4 regions of the Brevibacterium sp. FME37 genome follow, and region 2 is predicted to be linked to each of the others. Evidence: riboswitches for the same ligand, from Rfam matches in the RefSeq annotation. Region 2 holds a riboswitch; each other region holds the start of a gene.
What was found. Region 2 has a riboswitch for thiamine pyrophosphate ahead of INT29_RS11460 (TenA family protein). Riboswitches for the same ligand answer to the same signal wherever they lie in the genome.
Positions count from the first base shown of each region.

Region 1: linked by a shared signal. The riboswitch ahead of thiM (hydroxyethylthiazole kinase) and the one ahead of INT29_RS11460 (TenA family protein) in region 2 are both predicted to bind thiamine pyrophosphate.
Region 3: linked by a shared signal. The riboswitch ahead of INT29_RS03775 (3-oxoacyl-ACP reductase) and the one ahead of INT29_RS11460 (TenA family protein) in region 2 are both predicted to bind thiamine pyrophosphate.
Region 4: linked by a shared signal. The riboswitch ahead of thiO (glycine oxidase ThiO) and the one ahead of INT29_RS11460 (TenA family protein) in region 2 are both predicted to bind thiamine pyrophosphate.

Region 1 covers NZ_JABUYE010000024.1:33,274-38,914, reverse strand. The annotation lists gene INT29_RS18905 (TenA family protein) at 1-683, opposite strand, end outside; gene thiD (bifunctional hydroxymethylpyrimidine kinase/phosphomethylpyrimidine kinase) at 745-1,611, opposite strand; gene thiE (thiamine phosphate synthase) at 1,608-2,339, opposite strand; gene thiM (hydroxyethylthiazole kinase) at 2,336-3,172, opposite strand; TPP riboswitch at 3,160-3,263, opposite strand; gene INT29_RS18885 (sugar ABC transporter permease) at 3,431-4,642, opposite strand; gene INT29_RS18880 (ATP-binding cassette domain-containing protein) at 4,639-5,463, opposite strand; gene INT29_RS18875 (substrate-binding domain-containing protein) at 5,484-5,641, opposite strand, start outside.
Region 2 covers NZ_JABUYE010000008.1:159,786-165,426, forward strand. The annotation lists gene INT29_RS11450 (MFS transporter) at 1-1,162, shown strand, start outside; gene INT29_RS11455 (VOC family protein) at 1,239-1,601, opposite strand; TPP riboswitch at 1,667-1,773, shown strand; gene INT29_RS11460 (TenA family protein) at 1,764-2,480, shown strand; gene INT29_RS11465 (uridine kinase) at 2,493-3,173, shown strand; gene INT29_RS11470 (hypothetical protein) at 3,212-3,463, opposite strand; gene INT29_RS11475 (phytoene desaturase family protein) at 3,658-5,136, shown strand; gene INT29_RS11480 (DMT family transporter) at 5,108-5,641, opposite strand, start outside.
Region 3 covers NZ_JABUYE010000002.1:346,419-352,059, forward strand. The annotation lists gene INT29_RS03765 (DUF885 domain-containing protein) at 163-1,833, shown strand; gene INT29_RS03770 (LLM class flavin-dependent oxidoreductase) at 1,910-3,235, opposite strand; gene INT29_RS03775 (3-oxoacyl-ACP reductase) at 3,250-4,062, opposite strand; TPP riboswitch at 4,147-4,240, opposite strand; gene INT29_RS20555 (GntR family transcriptional regulator) at 4,291-4,992, shown strand; gene INT29_RS03785 (aspartate/glutamate racemase family protein) at 4,995-5,641, opposite strand, start outside.
Region 4 covers NZ_JABUYE010000002.1:213,491-219,131, forward strand. The annotation lists gene INT29_RS03130 (DedA family protein) at 1-301, shown strand, start outside; gene INT29_RS03135 (histone deacetylase) at 307-885, shown strand; gene INT29_RS03140 (ketopantoate reductase family protein) at 839-1,777, opposite strand; gene thiE (thiamine phosphate synthase) at 1,858-2,538, opposite strand; TPP riboswitch at 2,562-2,664, shown strand; gene thiO (glycine oxidase ThiO) at 2,655-3,803, shown strand; gene thiS (sulfur carrier protein ThiS) at 3,800-4,048, shown strand; gene INT29_RS03160 (thiazole synthase) at 4,050-4,817, shown strand; gene INT29_RS03165 (ThiF family adenylyltransferase) at 4,814-5,641, shown strand, end outside.

The DNA.
Region 1 (5,641 bases), on a different contig from region 2:
GCCGAGGCCCAGAAGTGGAGTTCGTACACACATGCCTGCTCGAACGTGGCACGCATTCTTGCGGCCACCTCGGCGGGGGCATCGGTGAGCTCCTGCTCAAGCAGCTGCACTGCCTGCCGGGTCGACTCATCGAATTCGGGTGAATCGTAGGTCTGGACCCAGGTGCGGTAAGGGTGATCGGCACTCATCTGACCGGCCCGTTCGACGAGGACCTTGCCCATGTGCGCGTACACCCAGAAGCACGGCAGGACTCCGGCCACGCCTTCACCGTAGGAGCGGCTGGCTGCGGTCGCGACGAGGTAGGACACGTAGCCCAATGTGGTAGGTGAGGCCTTGAAACCGGCACCACCGCTGACGAGCTCATCGTGGGCTGCGGCCAGGCGAGGATCGGCAAGCAGTTCACCGTGCATCTCCTCTTCAACACTGATGGCCTCGGCGGCGGAGCTGGCCCAGAATCGTGCTTCGTCCCGGTCATCGGCCCCGGCTGCCAGGAAGGACATCGCCTTCGCGTAGCCGGTGAGGTAGATGCCGTCTTGAATGATGTAGTTCGTGAAGGCTTTCACCTCGAGGCTGCCCTCGGCCAGCTGGCCCAGAAATGGCAAACGCTCAATCTGCTCGACGATCGGGCGCACACGATCCCACAGCTGAGTGGTCTGAGGTCCTGCGGAAAAATCTGTCGACATCTGTGTCTCCTGACTTCGTGGGACCCTCATCCGGGCCCCGAGGAATGTTGGTGTGTTGGGGTCAGCTGCGGACGATGTCGACCTGGTGGTCGACGGGCCCATGAGCACCCTTCGGGTCGAGGCTGACCTGCCAGTTCGCGGCAGATTTCAGGGCGCGGGCCAGATAGTTCAGTGCGTTGTCGACGGCTTCGTGTAGAAGGTCCGCACTCACGTCGGCCACTGCACGTTCACGCTTGAGCACAGCCACCTCGGCGGTGATCGCGGCCGACAATGTGCACCCGGTGCCATGGGTGTTCGGGGTGTCCACCCGTGGGTGGGTGAAGTCGGTGACGGTGCCTTCGGCGGTGACGAGAACGTCGGCGACGTCGCCCTCGATCGCGTGTCCGCCCTTGAGCAGCACCGCGCGAGGCCCGCGAGCGAGCAACTGTTTGGCCTGGTCCAACATCTCCTGCGGGTTCTGGGCCACGGGTTCGTCATCGCCGATCAGCAGTGCCGCCTCGGGCAGGTTCGGGGTGATGAGGTCCGAGACCGGGAGCAGGTGATCGCGGACGGCGGCCACGGCATCGACCTCGAGGAGGCGGTGCCCTGAGGTTGCGACCATAACCGGGTCCACGATGTAGAAGCCCAGCTGGCTCCCCGCCGCCCGTGCGACCACGAGTTCCACAAGTGAGCGTGAGCCGAGCATCCCCGACTTGGTGGCGTCGACGGGCATATCATTCAATACGCTGTCGAGCTGGTCAGAGACGAAGGCATCGTCGATTCCGTAGACCTGGGAGACACCGTGGGTGTTCTGCGCGACGAGCGCGGTGATTGCAGTGGTGCCCAGCACCCCGCGAGCTGTGAAGGTCTTGAGATCTGCGTGGATGCCGGCTCCCCCGCTGGGGTCGGTGCCGGCAACGGACAGCGCAATAGGTGGTCGGGTGGTCACTGAGTTGCCTCCGCCTGGCCATCGCCGAATTCTGCGAGAAGCTGCCTTGCCGCGGCACGTGGGTCCTGGGCACGGCAGATCGCGGAGACCACGCAGATACCGATCAGGCCCCGACCTCGCAATTCGGCAGCACGCACGGTGCTGATCCCACCGATGGCAACAGCAGGCAACCCTGCCAGATCCACAAGCTCGCTGAGGCGGTCGGGACCGATCCCGTCGGGTGCGTCGGTCTTCGTCGTGGTGTCGTAGACGGGCCCGATTCCGACGAGGTCGACGACTCCCGATTCCCGGGCAGCAGAGAATTCGGCACCGTTGGCCGCGGAGAGCCCGATGAGGGTTTCTGGACCGACGAGTTCGCGCACTTCCTCGACAGGTGTGTCTGATTGCCCGACGTGGATGTCGACGTGCACGCCCTCGGCAAGGAGCCGTTGGGCGACGGCGACGCGGTCATTGAGGACGACGGGTACGCGACGGTTTGTATCGGCTGTTGCGCTGCCGACGGCGGCGATGACCTCGCGTGCCAGGGTGTAGAAGGCGTCATCGTCGATGTCCTTGTCCCGGACCTGAACGATCCCGACTCCCCCGGCAACTGCCTCGCGGACGGTTTCAGCGACACTGCGTCCGGTCTCCCGGCACTGAACCGAGTCGGTGACGAGGTAGAGCCGAGTGTCGATGCCCGCCAGACGGGAGTTTGCTTCGTAGTTGGCTTCGTAGCTGGCTTCGCTCATGACTGTGATCCTTCAAAGGTGTCGGCCTCGATCTGTGCGCCCGCCAGCTGCTTCGCGTCGAGCGTGTACAGCGCGTCGAGGAAGTTCACCGAATAGCTGCCGGGGCCCTTGGCACCAGTTGCAGCTCTTTCACCGGCAACCTTGAAGTGCGCATGGGCGGCGATCACAGCATCGAACCTCGCCGAGGCGGTCGTTGCTCCGACGAGGTACGCGGCGGTGACTGCGCCGAGTGAACACCCGGTGCCGATGACCAGCGGCATATAAGAGTGGCCCCCGTCGAGGCGGGCGACATGATCGACTCCGTCGATATGGGCGACGATCGCGTCCCTGGGTCCTGAGACCGCGACGATGGCTCCGGTCGACCGCGCCAGTTCGGCAGCGGCAGGAATCACAGCATCCACCTCGTCGGTGGAGTCGACGCCTCGACCGCCCAACCCGACTCCGGCCAAGGCCGCGATCTCGGAGGCGTTTCCGCGAATCGCGGTGGGTCCCGAGGCTGCGGCACGGCGGATTCGCGTGGTCCGAAAATCGACGGCTCCGATGCTCACCGGGTCAAGAACCCACGGCTTGGAGTCTTCGTTGGCTGCGTCGATGGCGGCATCGGCGGCAAGGAACTGCTGGTTCGTGGCGGTTCCGAAGTTGACCAGCAGTCCGCTGGCGATGCGCGTGAACTGTGCAGCATCGGCCTCGTGGTCGAGCATCGCCGGTGCGGCGCCGATGGCCAGAAGCACGTTGGCGCTGAATTGCTGCACGACGGTGTTCGTGATGCATTGGATAAGTGGATTGCTCGCACGCATATGCTCGTGCGCAGAACGCAGGTCGAAGTCAACCATGACGATCCCTTCGCTAGTATGGCCCAGATCAGGTTCGATGGGTGTTCTCTCAGCCGCGCTTCATGTTCACGAGGCACCCCATGTCATTGGCTTCGACTGTATCAGCACGACAGAGGCGGAGCGAGCTGGAAGGCTCGCCCCGCCTCCCTGCAACTGGGTCTACCCAACGAAGACTCATCGAGCGGACTACTTAGCATTGACCGGCGACTTTGTAACGTCGCCGGTCAATGCTAAGTGGTCCGCTCGGTGCGGGTGGCATCAACCTCGTCCGACGTACCTCTGTCCGCGGCGGCTGAGGGCATCGATGACAACAGCAGCGAGAAGGACGAGTGCGGTGATGATCAGCTGGGCATCGGAGTTGAAACCGATGAGATAGAGACCGTTGTTGATCGCACCGACGACCAGTGCACCGAGCACTGCAGCCCAGGCTGTGCCGCGTCCACCGAACAACGAGGTGCCGCCGATGACTGCCGCAGCGATCGCATTGAGCAGATCCTGCGTGGTCACCAACGTCGAACCCGCGTTCGAGTTGACACCTGCCTTGATGAAGCCGAAAAGAGCTGCGAGGGTACCGGCGGCCATGAAAACGCTGATTCTCACCCACGTCACCTGGATGCCTGCACGCCTGGCTGCCTCGACCTTGCCGCCGACAGCGTAGATCGATCTTCCGTAGCGGGTTTTGCGCAGTACTAGGTCAATGGAAATCGCAATGACCAGCATGAGCAAGAAGGGCAACACAAGGCCGAAGTCCTGGTTGACGAGGATGAGGAAGCCAAACACGATCACTGCCAGCAGCACGATGCGCACTGTCACCGAGGTCCAGCTAGGGTTGTCGAGTCCTGCCGCTTGGCGACGCAGTTTCGACGAGACGATACCTGCTCCGAAGCCGATCACCGCGACTGCGCCGAACACATAAGCCCACATCGCCGGAAAGTAGAAGTTCGCAAAGTCAAAGGCGAATGTACCAGACATCGACAGATTCTTCTGCACACCCAGCGTCGTCAGAGTCAGTCCGGTGAAAGCCAACAATCCAGCCAGGGTGACAACGAAGGCCGGGATGCCGACCACCGCAAAGAACCACCCCTGGATCGCTCCGACAACCAGACCCAACACCAGCATGATGACGAGTGCGATCAGAGGCGGAACTCCTTGTCTGACGACAAGGACTCCCAGCAGTGACGCTGCGAGCCCACCCAACTGCGCCAATGACAGATCGATCTCGCCAAGCAACAGAATCAAGTTGATGCCCAGAGCGAGAATCGCAATGTAGGCAACCGTTGATGAGAGATTGACGAGGTTGGCGGGAGAGAGGAACTTGTCGTTCGCTGATTGGAACACGATGATGATGACGACAAGGGCAATGATCACCGGAAGCGAACCGAGTTGGCCCTCCTTGACGCGTCGTAGGAAGGTCGAGAAGAATCCCTCGTGCGAAAGCCGAGAGTCCGTGATGAATGAGTTGCGGGTCATCGGCGCTCTCCCCTTCGCGTGGCCCTTTGGGTCACGACATTGTCGCTGGCACCGGTGATCGCTGCCACAAGCACGTCCGTGCGTTCGTCACCGGGGAAGTCACCGGCATCCTTGCCCAGGCGCAGCACGTGTACACGGTCAGCCACAGCCTGAACATCAGCCATGTTGTGACTGACCAACAGCACCCCGAGGTCTCGTTCACGCAGACGCTCGATGAGATTGAGGACCTCCGCGGTCTGTGCGACGCCGAGCGCTGCCGTCGGCTCGTCCAGCATCACGATCGAAGGATCGCCGAGGAGGGACCTGGCGATCGCAACAGTCTGACGTTGTCCGCCGGAGAGCGCAGCGATGGGCACCCTCACGCTTGGTATTTTCGCCGAGAGACTGCGCAACAGCTCCCAAGATTTCGCCTCCATGGCCACCTCGTCGAGGACACCACCGCGTGTAGCCTCGTGTCCGAGGAAGAGGTTGGCCACCACGTCGAGATTTTCGCACAGGGAAAGATCCTGGAAAACCGTGGCGACACCGGCCGTTTGTGCATCCTTCGGCGACGCGAACTTCTGAGAGGTCCCGTTCATGATGATCTCACCTTCGTCGCAGCCATGGACTCCGGCAATGACCTTGATAAGAGTCGACTTGCCGGCGCCGTTGTCGCCGACGAGTCCGACGACCTCGCCGCGGCCGATGGTGAGGTTGATATCGGTCAGCGCCTGGACCGCACCGAATCGTTTGTTGATCCCGCGCAGCTCGAGGACTGGATCGGCGCCGGGCTCCGGCACCCGCTGCTGCGCGGGCGCCGGATCGTTGGGTTGAGAATTCATATGTTCCTACTCGCCGATTTCTACTTGACGCCGTAGTCGCTGCAGAGCTTCTTCACGTCTCCGGTGCAGATGTCTTCAGCCTTGATCTGATCACCGACGATGTCCTTCACATTGTCTTTTGTGACGACCTTGGCCTCGACGAAGTCCGTCGGTGTGTCTTTGTAAGTCGTTGACCCTT
Region 2 (5,641 bases):
GGACAGGATCGGCCGCAACAAGGTCCTGGCGATGACGATGATCATGATGGCAGCCGGCACCTTCCTCATCGGCGTGATCCCTGACTATGCGACGATCGGTCTGTGGGCGCCTTTCCTTCTGCTTGCCTGCCGACTCCTGCAGGGATTCTCCACCGGCGGCGAGTACAGCAACGCGATGACGTTCATCGCCGAATACGCACCGGATCGGCGCCGAGGATTCCTCGGCAGCCTGCTCGAGGTCGGTACCTTCACCGGCTACGTCCTCGGCGCTCTGGTTGCCACGATCATGCAGGCCGTATCCACCACAGGCTTCCTGGAGACCTGGGGCTGGCGCATTCCCTTCTTCGTCGCCCTGCCGTTGGGTTTCGTCGGCGTCTACCTGCGGACGAAACTCGCCGACACCCCGGCATACAAAGAGATGGAGAAGCTCTCCGAACAGGAAGAATCCAGCAACCGCACGAAGGGCGAGTTCAAGAAGATCTTCGCGCTGTGGCCCAACCTTCTGGCCTGCTGCGGTCTGGTCCTGGCGTGGAACGTCACGAACTACATGTTGACCTCATTCATTCCCCTCTACTTCCCGATGGTCCAAGACATTCAGGGCAGCGGCGGGGTCTCAGAACTCACGTCCCAGATTCTGCAGATCCTCGTTATGGCGGTCTGTCTCGGACTGATTCCGGTCATCGGCAAGGTCTCTGATCGGGTGGGCCGCAAGGCAGTTGTGCGCGCGGGATCGATCTCACTCATCGTGCTCTCATTCCCGTCTCTGATGCTCATCCGCGGTCATAGCGACATCATCGTGTTCCTCGGTCTGCTGATCATGGGGCTCAGCCTCATCTGCTTCAGCGCGACGATGCCCTCGACGCTGCCTTCCCTGTTCCCGACGATGGTGCGAGCAGGTGCGCTGGCGATCGCCTTCAACATCTCGATCTCACTGTTCGGCGGCACCACCTCGGTCGTGATGACCAGCCTCATCAGCGCCACCGGCTTCCTCATGTGGCCGGCGATCTACCTCGTGGCCGCGGGAATCATCGGACTCGTTGCGATCCATTTCGTGGAAGAGAGCAATGGTCGTCCGCTGTGGGGATCGACTCCGTCGGCGGCTTCGGAGGAAGAGGCCGAGGACTTGGCAGAAGAGCTCAACCAGGAGACCGAAGCGACCTGAGCCGGTGCTGTCTCCTCAGGGTCTGAAACACCCAGAGGGCGAGCGCACCCAGGGGCGGCCCACCCTGGTGACAACCTCAGTTCAGAACGATGCAGAACGGGTGACCTGCCGGGTCGAGGAAGACGCGGAAGGTCTCGCCTGGCTGGTCAACTGCCTTCCCTGCACCGAGTTCGACCACTGCTGCCTCGGCGACATCAAGGTCATCGACGACGACGTCGAGGTGCATCTGCTGTGGGTGGGCCTGGCTCGGCCAGCTGGGGGCGTGATAGTCCTCGACCTGCTGGAAGCAGATCGGCGGCCAGGAATCTGATGTGATCTCTGCCCAGGTGCCGTCGTCATCGACTCTGACCTGCCAGTCGAGGAGTTGACCGTAGAACTCCGCGAGTTCGCGTGCGTCAGGGGCGTCGAGAACGACGACGGGCTGCTTTGCGATTGCCATGCTGGAAGTCTACGCGCCACCGGTGTCACGGTGAAGGGCACAGGTGCTTCGCCGGTGCTAGGCTCGAAACACCACAGGGGAGCGCCGACGAGACCGGTGCTGAGAGTGCGCAAGCAGACCCTTCGAACCTGATCCGGTGAGCACCGGCGGAGGAAGTGAGAGATGACAAGGATGAACGACGTCCCACAGCAGACCAGCACCAGTATTCACCTGAACCCAGGCGGGCCGGTGGCGACATTGAGAGCGGCGACCGCTCCCACCTGGGACGCCGCGGTCGGGCACAGGTTCGTTAAGGAACTGTTCGCCGGGACCCTCGACGATTCCGTGATGAAGAAGTATCTGATTCAGGACTATCAGTTCTTCGAATCGTTCCTGTCGATGCTCGGCGCCTGCGTCGCCCACGCCGATGGCATCGGCCCCAAACTCCGGTTTTCCAAACAGCTCGGATTCCTCGAAGCAGATGAGAATTCCTACTTCCTTCGGGCCTTCGCCGAGGTGGGTGCCAGTGCCGATGAATACGACGATCCGGTGCTGACCGATCCGACCGCGCGGTTTCGCACCATCATGTATGACGCGGTCGTTTCTGCCTCTTACCCGGACCTGCTCGTCGTGCTCGTCATCGCCGAATGGCTCTACCTCGACTGGGGCGAGCGCGAGCAGCCGATGCCCCGTCGCCACGTTCACACCGGATGGATCGAGCTGCATCATGGTGTGGACTTCCGTGCCTGGGTGCAGTTCCTCGTCGACGAACTTGAGAGGGTGTTTCCCACCGGCGACGAGGCTGAATCCGCCACGGCCCGGGCCCGGCTGGCGCGCCTCTGGCAGCGGACGGTTGATGTGGAGTTGGCGTTCTTCGAGGAGGCCCATGTGCTCGACTGAGGGCGGCACCAGGTGAGTACCCGTCGTGCGGTTCTGCGGCAGCTGCTTGCACAGATCCGCGAGATCAATTCTGGTGGGCGGAGCCTCATCGCCGTCGACGGGGTCGACGGAGCGGGCAAGACCGTTCTCGCCGGGGAGCTTGTTCGGCTGGCTGCCCAGGATGGGCTCCGCTCTGTTGCTTCGCTGAGCATCGACGGCTTCCATCACCCACGTTCGACCCGGTATGCGAGGGGGCGAGGACCCGAGTCGTTCTACCGTGACTCCTACGACTACCCAGCGCTCAAGCGGTCAGTCGCGACTGCGTTCAAGCAGGGGCTGCCTGTTGTCACAGCCGTTTGGGATGTTGTTGCCGATGCCAGTATCGAGAGTGCACATTCCAGTCTCGACTTGCCACAGGATTGCGTCCTTCTCGTGGATGGCATCTTCCTCCATCGGCCTGAGCTCCGTGAGTTGTGGGACGCCAGCATTTGGGTGCAGGTACCTTTCGCGGTCTCTGTTCCGCGCGGGAACGAGCGCTTTTCCGGGCAGTACGATCCTGATCCCGAGGCAGAGTCCAACCATCGCTATGTCGGCGGGCAGCGGCTCTATTTCGCACAATGCTCGCCGTGGGAGATGGCGACATGGGTCCTCGACAACGAGGATCTGGCACACCCCCGCCTTGCCGCACGAGCAGGGCCACCGATAACTCAGTAGCCGAGAACTAGAAAGGGGCAGGCAACGCACCATCTGCCTCACACAGGGGCATGCTGATTGTGCTTGACGATCTTCGCAACGATCGCAGCGACGGCGCAGCCTACTGCGATGAGGAATGGCACTCCGACAATCACCGTTTCGACGATCATGACGAAAGTGTGCTGGAACATGTTCGCCAGAATATTCACAGCGGCGAATGCCACCATGCTGAAAGCGAGGAAGAAGCCGGCTGTCTTCACCAGCCGAGTCGGCAGCGTCCCCCGACGCTCCCGTATGTTCAATGTGCTCATCGCCGATCACCTTCGATCCTGATCACCGTCGACGCCGTCTGCGCAACTCGCGATGTACTTTGAGGCTACGCCTGAAAGCTTGGCGAGCCATGGGGGTACCTGGGATGTTCGATGCAAGAGAAAGTCCACCGCTCGCCCCTGCTCATGCCGGTCCTCGCCCTGGTCGTGTCAGTCCTCTCCCCTAGAATGAACCCATGAGCAATCCCCAGGTAGATGCGGTTGTCGTCGGATCCGGGCCCAATGGCATGGCCGCCGCGGTCACCATGGCTCGGGCGGGCCTGTCTGTGGAGGTCTATGAAGCCCAGTCCACCATCGGCGGCGGCGCACGCACCCTCGACCTGGGCCTGGCCCCTGGCATCACCCATGACATCTGCTCGGCCGTGCATCCCTTGGCGATCTCGAGCCCCTTCTTCGTCGACTTCGACCTGCGCTCCCGGGGCCTCGAGTTCACCACTCCGGAGGTCTCCTACGCTCAGCCTCTGGACAATCAGCCCGCCGCGCTGGCATTCCACGATCTCGATACAACGGTCGACCACCTCGGCGCGGCCGGACCAGAATGGCGGCGCTTCTTCGCCCCGCTGCTCGAACGCGTCGATGATGCGATCTGGTTGTCCCTCGGTGACAAACGCTCCATTCCGGAGACGCTGCGCGATGTTCCCGGCATCGCCAATGTGATGAGATTCGGGCTGCGGCTGCTGTCCCAGGCCAGCCCGGCCTGGAACATTCCGCTCTCACATGAGACCTCCCAATCCCTGTTCACCGGTGTCGCCGCGCACGCGATCGGCGGACTGCCGGCCATGGGCACAGCTGCCACGGCCACCATGCTCTCGACCGTCGCCCACGCCGCCGGATGGCCGTCGCCTGTGGGCGGTTCGCAGGCGATCATCAACGCCATGGTTGCCGACCTCGAAGCCCACGGCGGGTCTGTGACGACGAACGCGCGCATCGATCATGTCTCCGATATGCCGACCGCCCGGTCCTATCTCCTCGACACCTCCGCCTTGAACGCGGCACAGATCTTCTCCGGCCTCATCCCGGCCAAGGTCGCCAAGTCGCTGCGGTCCTTCAAGCAGGGCAACGCCGCAGCCAAGGTGGACTTCGTCCTCAACGGACCCGTGCCCTGGGCCGACCCTAATATCAACCGCGCCGGCACCATCCATGTGGGCGGAACCCGGGCACAGATGGCCGCAGCCGAGGCGGATGTGATCGCCGGGCGCATGCCAGCCCACCCGGTCAGTTTGGTCTCCGACCCGACCGTCTTCGACCCAGCGCGTGAGGTGGACGGCCTACGCCCACTGTGGACATATGCCCACGTCCCCTTCGACTGCCCACTCGACCCGGCCGACTACATCATCAACCAGATCGAACGCTTCGCACCCGGCTTCCGCGACACGATCGTCACGTACAACTCCATCCCGGCTTCAGAGATGGCTGGTCACAACCAGAACTACATCGGCGGCGACATCGCCACCGGGCTCGTCTCCTTCTACCGGATGATGGCTCGCCCGCGCACCAGTTGGGACAACTACAGCCTCGGCGTCCCCGGCGCCTACCTGTGTTCGGCCGCGACCCCACCGGCACCCGGCGTCCACGGAATGAACGGGTGGTTCGCGGCTCGGCGAGCGTTGAAGACGCAGTTCGGCATCAGCGAGGCCCCGAGCCTGGCTCCCTGATAACCTGCCGGTGCCGGTGCGAACGCATCCGCCACACTCCGTTGGCCACGGCCACCGCCACGACGACGAGGCCCGCACCAAGCGCCTGCCCCAGAGTGAGCTTCTCGCCCAGGATCAGGGCTGCGAGCACAAGGGCGAGCACAGGTTGGATGAGCAGCAGGCTCGCCGTCATCGACGGCACCAACCGGGCACTTCCCCTGTTGATGAACAGCCACGCCACCACCTGCCCCAGCAGAGCCAAGGCGATGAGATACATCCACGACCTCGGACCGATCCCCGCGAGGTGGATGCCGCCGGTGAACTGGGCGATGACCGCCGCGGTCAAAGCCGCCGAGGCAGTCGCCCAGGCCAGGGGCTGAATGGCCCCCTCGGCCTTACGCCTGGTTCCCCGGCGGGTGAGGAACATGTACACCCCGTATCCGATTCCGGCGATAAGCGCGAGAACGGTGCCGAGAACAGCGTTCTCCCCCACCGCGGCCAGAGACACGATCCCACCGACCAGGCC
Region 3 (5,641 bases), on a different contig from region 2:
ATCGGCCGTGATCGGCTGATTCACCGAGATCGACTGATCCGTTGAGATCGAGCCGGGAACCTGTCCATGTTATCCGGTGAGCCCAGGAGTCGGCGGTTGTGTCCAGGTGATCCTGCTCTAGTCATCTGATTGCTGTGTTCTCGGTCATATAGGGTGAGAATCATGACCCAGAAGAGAACCCCTTCGGCCGTTGACGCCGTCGCTGAAGAATTTGTCGACAGATCACTTGCCCTCTCCCCCTCCCTCGCCCTCTACCTCGGTATCGAGGGCGCGAAGGGTTTCGATGACTTCTCCCCCGCCGGTCTGGCTGCCGCCAACGATCTCACCGTCGAGACGCTGGCCAAGCTCGCCGAGGTTGAGAAGACGTCCGAACTCGATGACGTCGACCTCGTGACCATCGATGCGATGCGCGAACGACTGAGCGTTGATCGCGACTATTTTGAGGCCGGGCTCAAACATTCGAGCCTCAATGTCATCGAATCGCCCCTGCAGGCCATCCGCGACGTCTTCGATCTCATGCCCACCGAGACCACCCATGACTGGGAGACGGTGGCCACGACCATGGAGGCCGTCCCGACCTCCGTCGCCGGCTACCAGGAGTCATTGTCCCTGGCCAAGAGCCGCGGTCAGGTCTCGGCCCGGATTCAGATCGAGAAGGTCATCGAACAGGCCCGCACGCTGGCCGAACCCGGCAGCAACTTCGACCAGCTCATTGCCGGCGCCACCGATGTCGGCTCGTCGTTGCGCAAACAGCTGGGCACCCACGCCGAGGCGGCTCGTGAGTCCTTTGCCCACCTTGCTGATTTCCTGGCTGCCGAACTTCTCCCGGCCGCGCCGGAGAACGAGGCCTGCGGGCGTGAGGCCTACGCCCTGTATTCGCGTGACTTCCTGGGCGCCGAGGTCGACTTCGACGAAACCTATGCGTGGGGGCTCGAGGAGCTTGCTCGCATCGATGCCGAGCAGCGTGAGGTCGCTGAGAAGATTCAGCCCGGTGCCGACCTGTTCGAGGTCATGGAGACGCTGAACAATGATCCCGAACGCACCCTGCATGGAGCCGAAGGGCTGCGTGAGTGGATGCAGACAGTCGCCGATGAGGCGATCACGGAACTCGGGAAGTCCCACTTCGACATTCCCGAGCCGGTGCGCACGATCGAGTGCAGGATCGCACCCTCGGCGACCGGAGGCATCTATTACACCGGCCCCACCGACGACTTCTCCCGTCCGGGTCGCATGTGGTGGTCTGTACCCGAAGGCGTCACCGAGTTCGCGACCTGGCAGGAGAAGACAACCGTCTATCACGAGGGCGTGCCCGGCCATCATCTGCAGGTCGGCCAGGCCACGTATGTCTCTGACACTCTCAATCGCTGGCGCCGACTCATGTGCTGGGTCTCCGGGCACGGCGAAGGCTGGGCGCTCTACGCCGAGAAGCTCATGGCCGATCTCGGCTTCATGAACGATCCCGGTGACTACCTGGGTATGCTTGATTCCCAACGCCTGCGCGCCGCACGCGTGGTTCTCGACATCGGATTCCACCTGGGACTCGAGGCGCCCGCCAGCCTCGGCGGAGGGACCTGGAATCGGGAGAAGGCCTGGCAGTTCCTCACCGACAATGTCGCCATGGATCGCTCCTTCCTCGCCTTCGAACTCGACCGCTACCTCGGCTGGCCCGGGCAGGCCCCGAGCTACAAGATCGGACAACGGCTGTGGGAGCAGTTCCGCGATGAGGCCAAGGCCGAGGCCGGAGCGGACTTCGATCTCAAGGCCTTCCACACCAAGGCCCTGAACTTGGGATCGGTCGGCCTGGACACACTGGGCCGGGCCATGAAGCGCTGAGCCTCGCGAGTCGTTCGAATCCGGTCGGTTGAGCTCTACCGCACAGCGGGCTCAGCCGCTCAGCGGGCCCGGCTGCTCAGCCGCTCAGATTCTCCCGCAGCGTCAGGCCCTGGTAGGCGCCGCGGAAGCGTCCCCGCTCCTGCAGTACCGGCACGACGAGCTCGACGAAGTCCTCGAGCCCCTGGGGCAGCCTCGGCGGCATGAGGTTGAAACCGTCGGCCGCGCCACCATCGATCCAACGCAGAATTTCGTCGGCAATCTGCTCAGGTGTCCCGACGAACGTCGCGTGCCCGCCACCGGCGCCAAGATAGCCGAGCAGTTCCCGCACCGTCGGCCTGGTGGTCTCGATGATCCGCAGCACCGTGGCATAGCGCCCCTGCGGTCCGGTGAATTCCTCGAGCGGTGGCAGCTCGGGCACCGGAGAGTCGAGGTCCCAGTCGTAGGCGTCCTGACCGATGAAGAACGACAGCTGTCGCAGGGAGTCGTCGATAGGCAGGAGCGAGTTGAGCCGGTGCTGCTGCTCTTTGGCCTCGTCCTCGGTCTTCGCCACGTAGGTGACGAGTCCCGGCATAATGGTGATCTCCTCAGCCTCCCGCCCGTGGGATCTCGCTCTGGAGAGGATGTCCTGCCGGTATTCGAAGGCCGACTCGAAGTCCCAGGCCACGGCGTAGATGCCGTCTGCGAATCTGGCTGCGAGTTCGCGTCCCGGTGCGGAGGCACCGGCCTGGACGACGACGGGTCGACCCTGCGGCAGGCGAGGGATGTTGAGCGGGCCGGCGACTGCGAAGTGCTCGCCCGTGTGGTCGATCGTTTGCAGCGCCTCCTCATCGGCATAGGATCCGCTGCGATCGGCTTTGATCGCCTCTGCCGGCCAGGAGTCCCAAAGTTCTCTGAGCACGGCGGTGAATTCCTCGGCCCTCCCATAGCGCTCATCGTGATCGGGCAGGCGCTCCATCCCGTGATTGCGGGCCTCTGCATCGGTCATCGAGGTGACGATGTTCACGCCTGCTCGGCCCCCAGAGATGTGGTCTAGGCTCGCCAGGATCCGCGCGGCGTGAAACGGATCCCAGAACGTCGCGGACACCGTGCAGATCACGCCGATGTGCTCCGTGGCCCGGGAAAGTGCGGTGAGGGTGGTCAGGGGCTCGAGGAACCAGCGCGGACCCTTGCCCAGTCCGCCGAGTCCCGCCGACTGTCCGTCGGCGAGGAAGAACGCGTCGAAGCATCCGCGTTCGGCGGTGACGGCGAGTTCCTCCCAGTAGGTGATGTCGCCCAGACGTTCGACGGGTGATTCTGGGGCTCGCCACGCAGCCGAATGGTGCCCGCAGCCGTGGGCGAAGAGGTTGAGGTGGACATCGCGTCGACTGCGCTGTGCAGCGCCGGTCGTAGGCGTGGTGCTCATGTCTGCAGGGCTCATCAGTTCTTCACCAGTCCGCCATCGACGACGAGGTTCTGCCCTGTCACCCCGCGGGCCCAGGGTGAGGCGAAGAAGAGTGCGGTGTCTGCGAATTCCTCCGGCGTCGTCACCCGCTGCAGGGGTGTGCCCTGCGCAATCGCGTCGAAGACCGCCTCGGGGGTGGCCGAACTCGCGTCGGTAGTGCGCAGCAGCCCACCGCTGATCATGTTCACCGTAATCGCCCGTGGGCCGAGATCGACGGCGAAGGTCCTGGTCAGTGACAGTAACGCGGCCTTGGCTGCGGTGTAGTCGTGGTAGGGCACGACGGGATTCTGGAATAGGTTGGAGCCGATGTTGATGATCCGCCCCGAGCCGAGTCGGTCGAATCCGGCCAGCGCCGCCTGCGTCGTCCTCGTCGCCGCTCCCACTGCACCGAAGAACTGCCGACCGAGGTCCTCGACCGTGATCTCGTGAGCGTGGGAGCGAGCGTCGCCGTTGAAGGAGAAGTCGACGAGGGCGTTGTTGACCACGGTGGAGACCGGGGCGCCGAAGTGTGCCTCCGACAAGGCGAAGAGCTCCTCTACCTGATCCGCTTCACAGACGTCGGCCCGAATGGCCACTGCCTGCGAGGGATGCTCGGCGACGATGCTTTCTGCAGCATCCTTGCTGGTGAGATAGTTGATGACGACTTTGGAGCCGGCCCGCAGGAATGCCGTGGTCAGGCTGCGGCCGAGTCCACGCGCGCCGCCGGTGATGAGGACGATCTGGTCCTTGATCGCCGGCGCCGAGGCAGGTGTGTCCACGGCGTTCTCAGATTGGTACGTCTTCGTCATATCTGTGTCCTTCTGCTCGAGGCGAAGGAACACCGAAGACCGACGGTGCGCAGCCGCAGTCGAGGAGCCACCTCCGCGGTTCGCAGTCTCTGCTGCGGACAATCCCTTCGCCGGTACTGACCGGATCAGGTTCGACGGGTGTCATCTCAGCCTCTTGCAGGCACCCCGTGTCACTGCCAAGCACCCTAGCAGACCGATCGCAGGGACGAAGAATGAGAGAATGGCCTCGTGAAGAACAATGACGATCCACGCTCTGAAACCGTGCGGCGCTCTGAAACCGTTCGAGTCACCGAGGTGCTGCGCAACGAGATCATCGACGGTGTGCGCCTGCCCGGCAGCAAACTGGTGGAGCGGAATCTGGCCACGGAGCTCGGGGTCAGTCGTGTGCCGATCCGTGAAGCCCTCAAACAGCTGGCCTCCGAGGGGCTGGTGGCGAATCGGCCGAACACCTGGTCGACGGTGCGTGAGTTCTCCCCCAGCGACATAGCCGACCTGAATGAAGTGCGCGCAGTCTTTGACATTCTGTCCTTCGAACTCGCCGCGCAGCGTCACAATCGGGAGGGCCTGGCGAGGCTCGAGGCCACCTTGGCCAAGGGCAAGGAGCAATCAAAGGCAGGGGACGTGGTCGGTGCCCATCGCTCGGCCGCGGACTTCCACGCGATCGTCACCGAGCTGTCCGGCAACCGTCTGCTCACCGAGATAGGTGAGCTCCTCGATTCACGCATGCGCTGGCAGCTCAGCCAACACGACGACCTTGACTTCGTTGCCACGGAACACGCCGAGCTCTATGACGCGATCGCCCATCGGGACCAGACGAAGGTCAGGGATCTGGCTGCCCGACATCTCGGGACCAGTCAGGATCAGCATGACAAGCACAAGGATCGCCTCGCCCGGGCCGTCGACGAAGAAGCAGAGTCGGTCGAGGACTGAGCTCAGGCAGCGTTGAAGGGCCACCCATTCAGCTGCTTGGGACGGGCAGGGGCGTAGGTACGGACCTTCGAGGTTGTCAGTCCCAGCCCCACCAATGATTCGGCCAGCTTCACCGCGGCGGTGACGCCGTCGACGACGGGAACATCGCAGCGTTCGACGACGACCCGCTTGAGGTCTGCCATTCCTCCACACCCGAGGACGATGGCCTCGGCACGATCCCGTTCGACCGCCTCGGCGGCTTGATCAGCGATCGCCCCCACGGCACGCTCGGGCTGATTCTCCAGCTCCAGCACGGCCATCCCGGAGGCCCTCACCGAGGTGCAGTGAGCGTTCAGCCCGGCCAGGAGGAGTCTGTCCTCAATGAGGGGAACCGTGCGATCAAGCGTCGTGACGACCGCGTACCTGTGGCCGAGGAACATGGCCAGGGCCGCCCCTGCCTCGGTGATGTCGATGACGGGAACGTCGAGGAGTTCCTGCAGACCTTCGCGGCCGTGTTCGCCGTAGCCTGCCTGAATGACGGCATCGAAGTCCCCCGGGTATTTCATCACCGCGTCCATGACCCCCAGCGCCGCGAGATAGCTTTCGACATTGCCCTCGCAGGACTCCGCTCCGAAGCTGGGGGTCAGCGCGACGATCTCGGTGTCCGCCG
Region 4 (5,641 bases), on a different contig from region 2:
GACAACCCTCACCTCCGGGATCCTGAAGTATCCGCGCACCCGGTTCCTCGCCTTCGACGCCGTAGGGTGCCTGGCCTGGGCCCTGTATTCCACGGGCATCGGTCTCCTCGGTGGTGTGCTCTTCGAAGACCAGCCGCTGCTCGGAGTGGGATTGGGCGTCGGCATCGCTCTGACAATCACCGGTGTAGCCGAACTCACGCGCAGACTCCTGGCCAGGAGGAAAGCCCGAGCAGACGACGTTCGGACGGCACACCGAGGCGCGACAGATTGGACAGTCCCAGCCGTCGACGTGGCATCATGAAAGGGATGTCTCAAGCACTCGTGTGGTATGTCAGTTATGGGTCGAACATGCATCGTGACAGGCTCGCCTGTTACCTGCAGGGCGGCCGTCCCCCAGGTGCCTTCGTCACCTATCCCGGCGCGAGGAACACCGATCCGCCGTTGGCGGAGATGGGCATCGAACTTCCCGGATCCATCTACTTCGCCGGCAGCTCCACCGTGTGGGGCGGTGGAGGAATGGCCTTCTACGACCACCACGCACCGGGACCCACCCCGGCCAAGGCCTATCTCATCACCGCCGAACAGTTCGCCGATGTCGCCGATCAGGAGATGAATCGGATACCCTCGGCGGCCAATCCGCTGGAGACGCTGGCCTCCGAACTTCCCGTCGGCTCCGCCCGCTCGGTGGGGCCGGGCAAGTACGAGACACTTCTGGTCCTCGACCGCAGAGATGCGATCCCGATGGTGACGTTCACCGCCCCGCACGGATCTGATGCGGTCCCCCACACCATCCCCAATGACCCGTACGTGACGATGCTGCGCCTCGGCGCCGAAGAGGTCAGTGCTGTCGCAGAGATGCCCCAGCTCGCAACTGCACAAGTGTGAGGTCGAGCAGGGGCGTCGGGACACCGAGGCCAGCCGCCGTGCTCGCGAGGTGTCCGAGGATGTGCTCGGTTTCACTGGGCAGACCCGAGGTCACGTCACGGTAGAGCGATGAGGTGAACGCCGACCCTTCGGCGGTGAGCATAGACAGTGTCATGTCCCTCGCCTTGGCCGAAACAGGGTGTCCGCCCGCGGCCGCCACGGCCTCGAGTTCATCAACGATCCTCACGATGTGGGCCTGGCCACCAGCGGCCATGATCGCTCCGACCGGGGCTCGGAACAGGCAGGTGACGACTCCCGCTGCTGCGATGAAGATCCATTTCTCCCATAGCGCGGATGTTATGTCGTCCAGGATCTGCAGTTTGTAGCCGGGAACGTCAAGCGCCTGGGCAATGGTCTCCGGAACGACTCCCCCGTCGAGGTCGCCGATAGTCATGACGGCCAGATCTGTCATCTGGTGGATGGCTCCGTCCTTGATCGTCCCGACGATCTTGACCAGACCGCCCAGCACCTGTCCGGGGAACTCCTCGACCAGCCGGTCGATCTGAGCCATGCCGTTGAGGAACGGAATGATCATCGTGTGCTCGCCGACGGCGGGCCTGATGTCGTTGAGGATCGGTTCCAGGCCGTTGGCCTTGACTGCGACGATCACCAGGTCGAAGGGGGCCTGGTCGGTGCCGTCTGCGGCGAGTTCTGCCGCAGTGAGGACGGGAATGTGATTCGTCCGGTCTTCTCCGGGGGCGACGAAGCGCAGCCCATCGGCGCGTATCGTCTCTGCCCGCGCGGCGCGGACCAGGAGTGTCACGTCGCGGTCTGCTTCGAACAGGCGGGTGCCGAATGCTCCACCGGTCGCGCCGGCTCCGGCGATGAGTATCTTCACTGCGTGTTCTCCCATGTCAGTTGGATTCCTTCGTTTTCATACTGCTGGCCTTCTCCCTGCTGGCCCTCACAGTGCTGGCCTCAACCGGCTGGGTTTCACAGTGCCTGCTTGAGTTCCGCGGCTGCGGCCGCAGGGTCGTCTGCCGCGGTCACCGCACGCACGACGACGGCGCGCCGCGCACCTGCAGCTTTAACCTCGTCGAGGCGCTGGCCTGCCGAGATCCCGCCGATCGCGAACCAGGGTTTGGTGGCGATGGAGGCGAGCGCACGCAGGGGGTCAGTGCCGATGGCGGGTCTGCCGGGTTTGGTTGGGGTCTCCCATACGGGGCCCAGACAGAAATAGTCGATCTCGGGGTCCGCCTCGGCGGCCTCGGCATGCGTGATCGAATGGGTCGATCGCCCCAGGATCACATCCGGGCCGAGGACCGCGCGGGCCTGTTCGCTGGTGAGGTCCCCTTGCCCGACGTGGAAGACATCGGCTCCCACGAGGAGAGCCACATCCGCACGGTCATTGACGGAGAACAGTTTCCCGTGACGGTGGGCTGCCTCCCTGAGCACTTCGAGTGCTGCGATCTCGGCGCGTGCCTCGAGGCCTTTGTCGCGCAGTTGGATGATGTCGACACCACCGGCATAGGCGGTGTCGAGGAATTCGGGGAGGTCCCCCTGGGCGCTGCGGGAATCGGTGCAGACATAGAGGCTGGCTTCGCGAAGTCGCTCCAGTCGTGCGGCTCTGTCTGCGATCTTGTCTGTGTCTCGGACTGCGGCGTCCATTGTCATATCTGCGACCATGCTCCTAGAGTAGAGGAGTTCGCGGGAGCCTCATAAAGAGGCTGAGAGGGCTTTGTGCCGACCGTTCAACCTGATGCGGGTCATGCCGCCGGAGGGAGAAGCACGTGCACGTCGTCATTGTGGGAGCCGGAATCATCGGCTTGTCCACTGCCTGGAAGCTGCGTTGTCGCGGCGTTGGCGTGACCATCGTCGATCCGGATCCCGCCATGGGTGCCTCCCATGCTGCGGCCGGAATGTTGGCCCCGGCCGCCGAGGTGGTGTGGGGTCAGTCTCCCCTATATCCGCTCATGCGTGCCTCAGCAGACCTCTACCCAGGTTTCGCCGCCGATCTCGCTGCAGCCTCGGGTCATGAGCTGGGGTATTCGAGCGCCGAGACGTTCGTCTGTGCCGGTGACCGCGCCGATCTCGCCTCCCTGCGTGAACTCGTCGATCTGCAGACCACCGCCGGATTCGACGTCTCCCTCATCACCGGATCCCGGGCCCGCGAGCTGGAACCGTCCCTGGCACCGGGGGTATGTGGTGCGGTGATGATCCCCGGAGATCATTCGATCGATCCCCGACGCGTTACCGGTGCACTGCTCGCGGTGCTGCGTGACGATATCGTTCGTGTCCGCGTCGACGCCCTGATCACCGAAGCCGGCCAGACACTCGGAGTGGAACTCGAGGATGGGACGAGGCTGCGCGCCGATCAGGTCGTCGTGGCCGCGGGCAGCGCTTGCAATGACATCTCGGGCGTTCCCCCACTGCCGCTGCGCCAGGTGTGGGGTGAGGTGATCAGGCTCCGTGCGCCTCAGGCCCTGGCCCCGCTGCTGACTCGCACGATCCGTGGTCTGGTCAAGGCCCGCCCCGTCTACATCGTGCCTCGTCTCGACGGTGAACTCGTCCTCGGGGCCACGAGCCGTGAGGACGGGCGGTCAGGGACCAACGCCGGTGGCGTCCACCAGCTGCTCCGAGATGCCGAACGCCTCGCCCCGGCCATCCTCGAGGCCGAGATCACCGATATCACCACCCGCGCCCGGCCGGGCTCACCCGATGATGTGCCGATCATCGGACGCATCGACCCCGGCTGTGTCATCTCCACCGGGTTCTTCCGCCACGGGATCCTCCTCGCCCCACTGGGTGCCGAACTCAGCGCCGACCTCGTGTGTGAGCGCGCACCCCAGTCTGGGCCTCCCGGGGTACTGACCGCAGTGGGACCAGAACGCTTTCACTCATCAACCACCATCCGGCAACCAGCAGGGAGTCATCCATGACCGACACGATCACTATCACGCTCAACGGCGAGCGCCATGCACTCGCCGGACCTACCACCGCTAGAGACCTCGTCTCCAGCATCGTCGACAAGGAACTCACCGCCGAGGGCATTCCCGTCGACGGCAGCCGCCTGGGCATCGCCGTCGCCGTCGACGGTGAAGTCATCCGGCGCGGACAGTGGTCGGACTTCACTCTGCGCGAGGGCCATGGAGTCGACATCGTCACCGCGGTACAGGGAGGCTGACATGACCTGGAGCGTTGACGACGTGACTCTGAACTCCCGACTCGTCATGGGCACCGGTGGCGCCAGTTCGCTGAGCATCCTCGAACAGGCCCTGGACGCGTCGGGCACCGAGCTGACGACCGTGGCTCTGCGCCGCTATGACGGACAAGCCCGCGACTCGGTGTTCGCCTTGCTGCAGAGCCTGGGTATTCGCATCCTGCCCAACACTGCCGGATGCTATACCGCCCGGGATGCTGTGCTGACGGCCCAGTTGGCTCGGGAGGCGCTCGAGACGAACTGGGTGAAGCTTGAGGTCATCGCCGATGAGGAGACTCTGCTGCCCGATCCGGTGGAACTGTTCCGTGCCGCGGAGGAACTAGTTCTCGATGGCTTCACGGTCTTTGCCTATACGAACGACGATCCAGCCTTGGCCAAGCGGCTCGAGGATGCTGGGGTGGCCGTGGTCATGCCTGCTGGGGCTCCGATCGGCAGCGGGCTGGGTATCCTCAACCCCCACAACATCGAGACGATCGTCAGCCGTGCCCAGGTGCCCGTGATCCTCGACGCTGGGATCGGCACCGCCTCCGATGCTGCTTTGGCGATGGAGCTCGGCTGCACCGCCGTCCTCCTGGCCTCAGCCGTCACCCGGGCCCACGATGCCACCGCCATGGCGCGAGCGATGTCCCTGGCTGTGGAGTCCGGGCTCCTCGCCGCTCATGCCGGTCGCATCCCGAAACGACCATTGGCCTTCGCCTCGTCGACATTCGACGGGATGGTGACCCCGGCATGAGCGTGGCGAGCAATCCGGGCCCACTCGTCGAACCGGTCGATTGTCTGAGCCCACGGGAACTCGACCGCTACGCCAGGCATCTGAGCCTGCCGGGAATCAGTGTGCTGGGACAGCGGAGGCTTCGGGCCGCTTCGGCGCTGGTCATCGGTGCGGGTGGACTGGGGGCACCTATCCTGCATTACCTGGCCGCGGCCGGGATCGGGTCGATCACGGTCATCGATGACGATGTGGTCGAAGCCTCGAATCTGCAGCGTCAGGTCCTTCACCGCGATGCCGATATCGGGCGAGCCAAGGTCGCTTCCGCCCGTGATGCCCTGCTGCGTCTTGATCCGGAACTTGTGGTCCACACGATGTGTGAGCGGCTGCGTCCTGAGAATGCTCTCGAGCTCTTCTCCTCCCACGACCTGGTCCTCGACGGTGCAGACAATTTTGCGACCCGATACCTGTCCAATGATGCCGCCGAGCTCACCGGCACACCGCTGATATGGGGCACGATCTTTCGCTTCTCGGGGCAGGTCAGCACCTTCGTCCCCGGGCAGGGGCCGATGCTGCGTGACCTGTTTCCAGACATCCCCGAGGCCGACTCCGTGCCCAACTGTGCCGAGGGCGGTGTGCTCGGGGTCCTGTGCGGCACCGTCGGTTCGGCCATGGCCACGGAGGCCGTGAAACTCATCTGCGGAATCGGCACACCGCTGATCGGGCGCCTTCTGCGCTATGACGCTCTGGAGTCCGATTACTCCACACTTCGGTTCTCACCGGATCCTGATCGTCCGCCGGTCACCGACCTAGCCGAGGTGGCCGTTGCCTGCGCTGCTGCCCGTCCG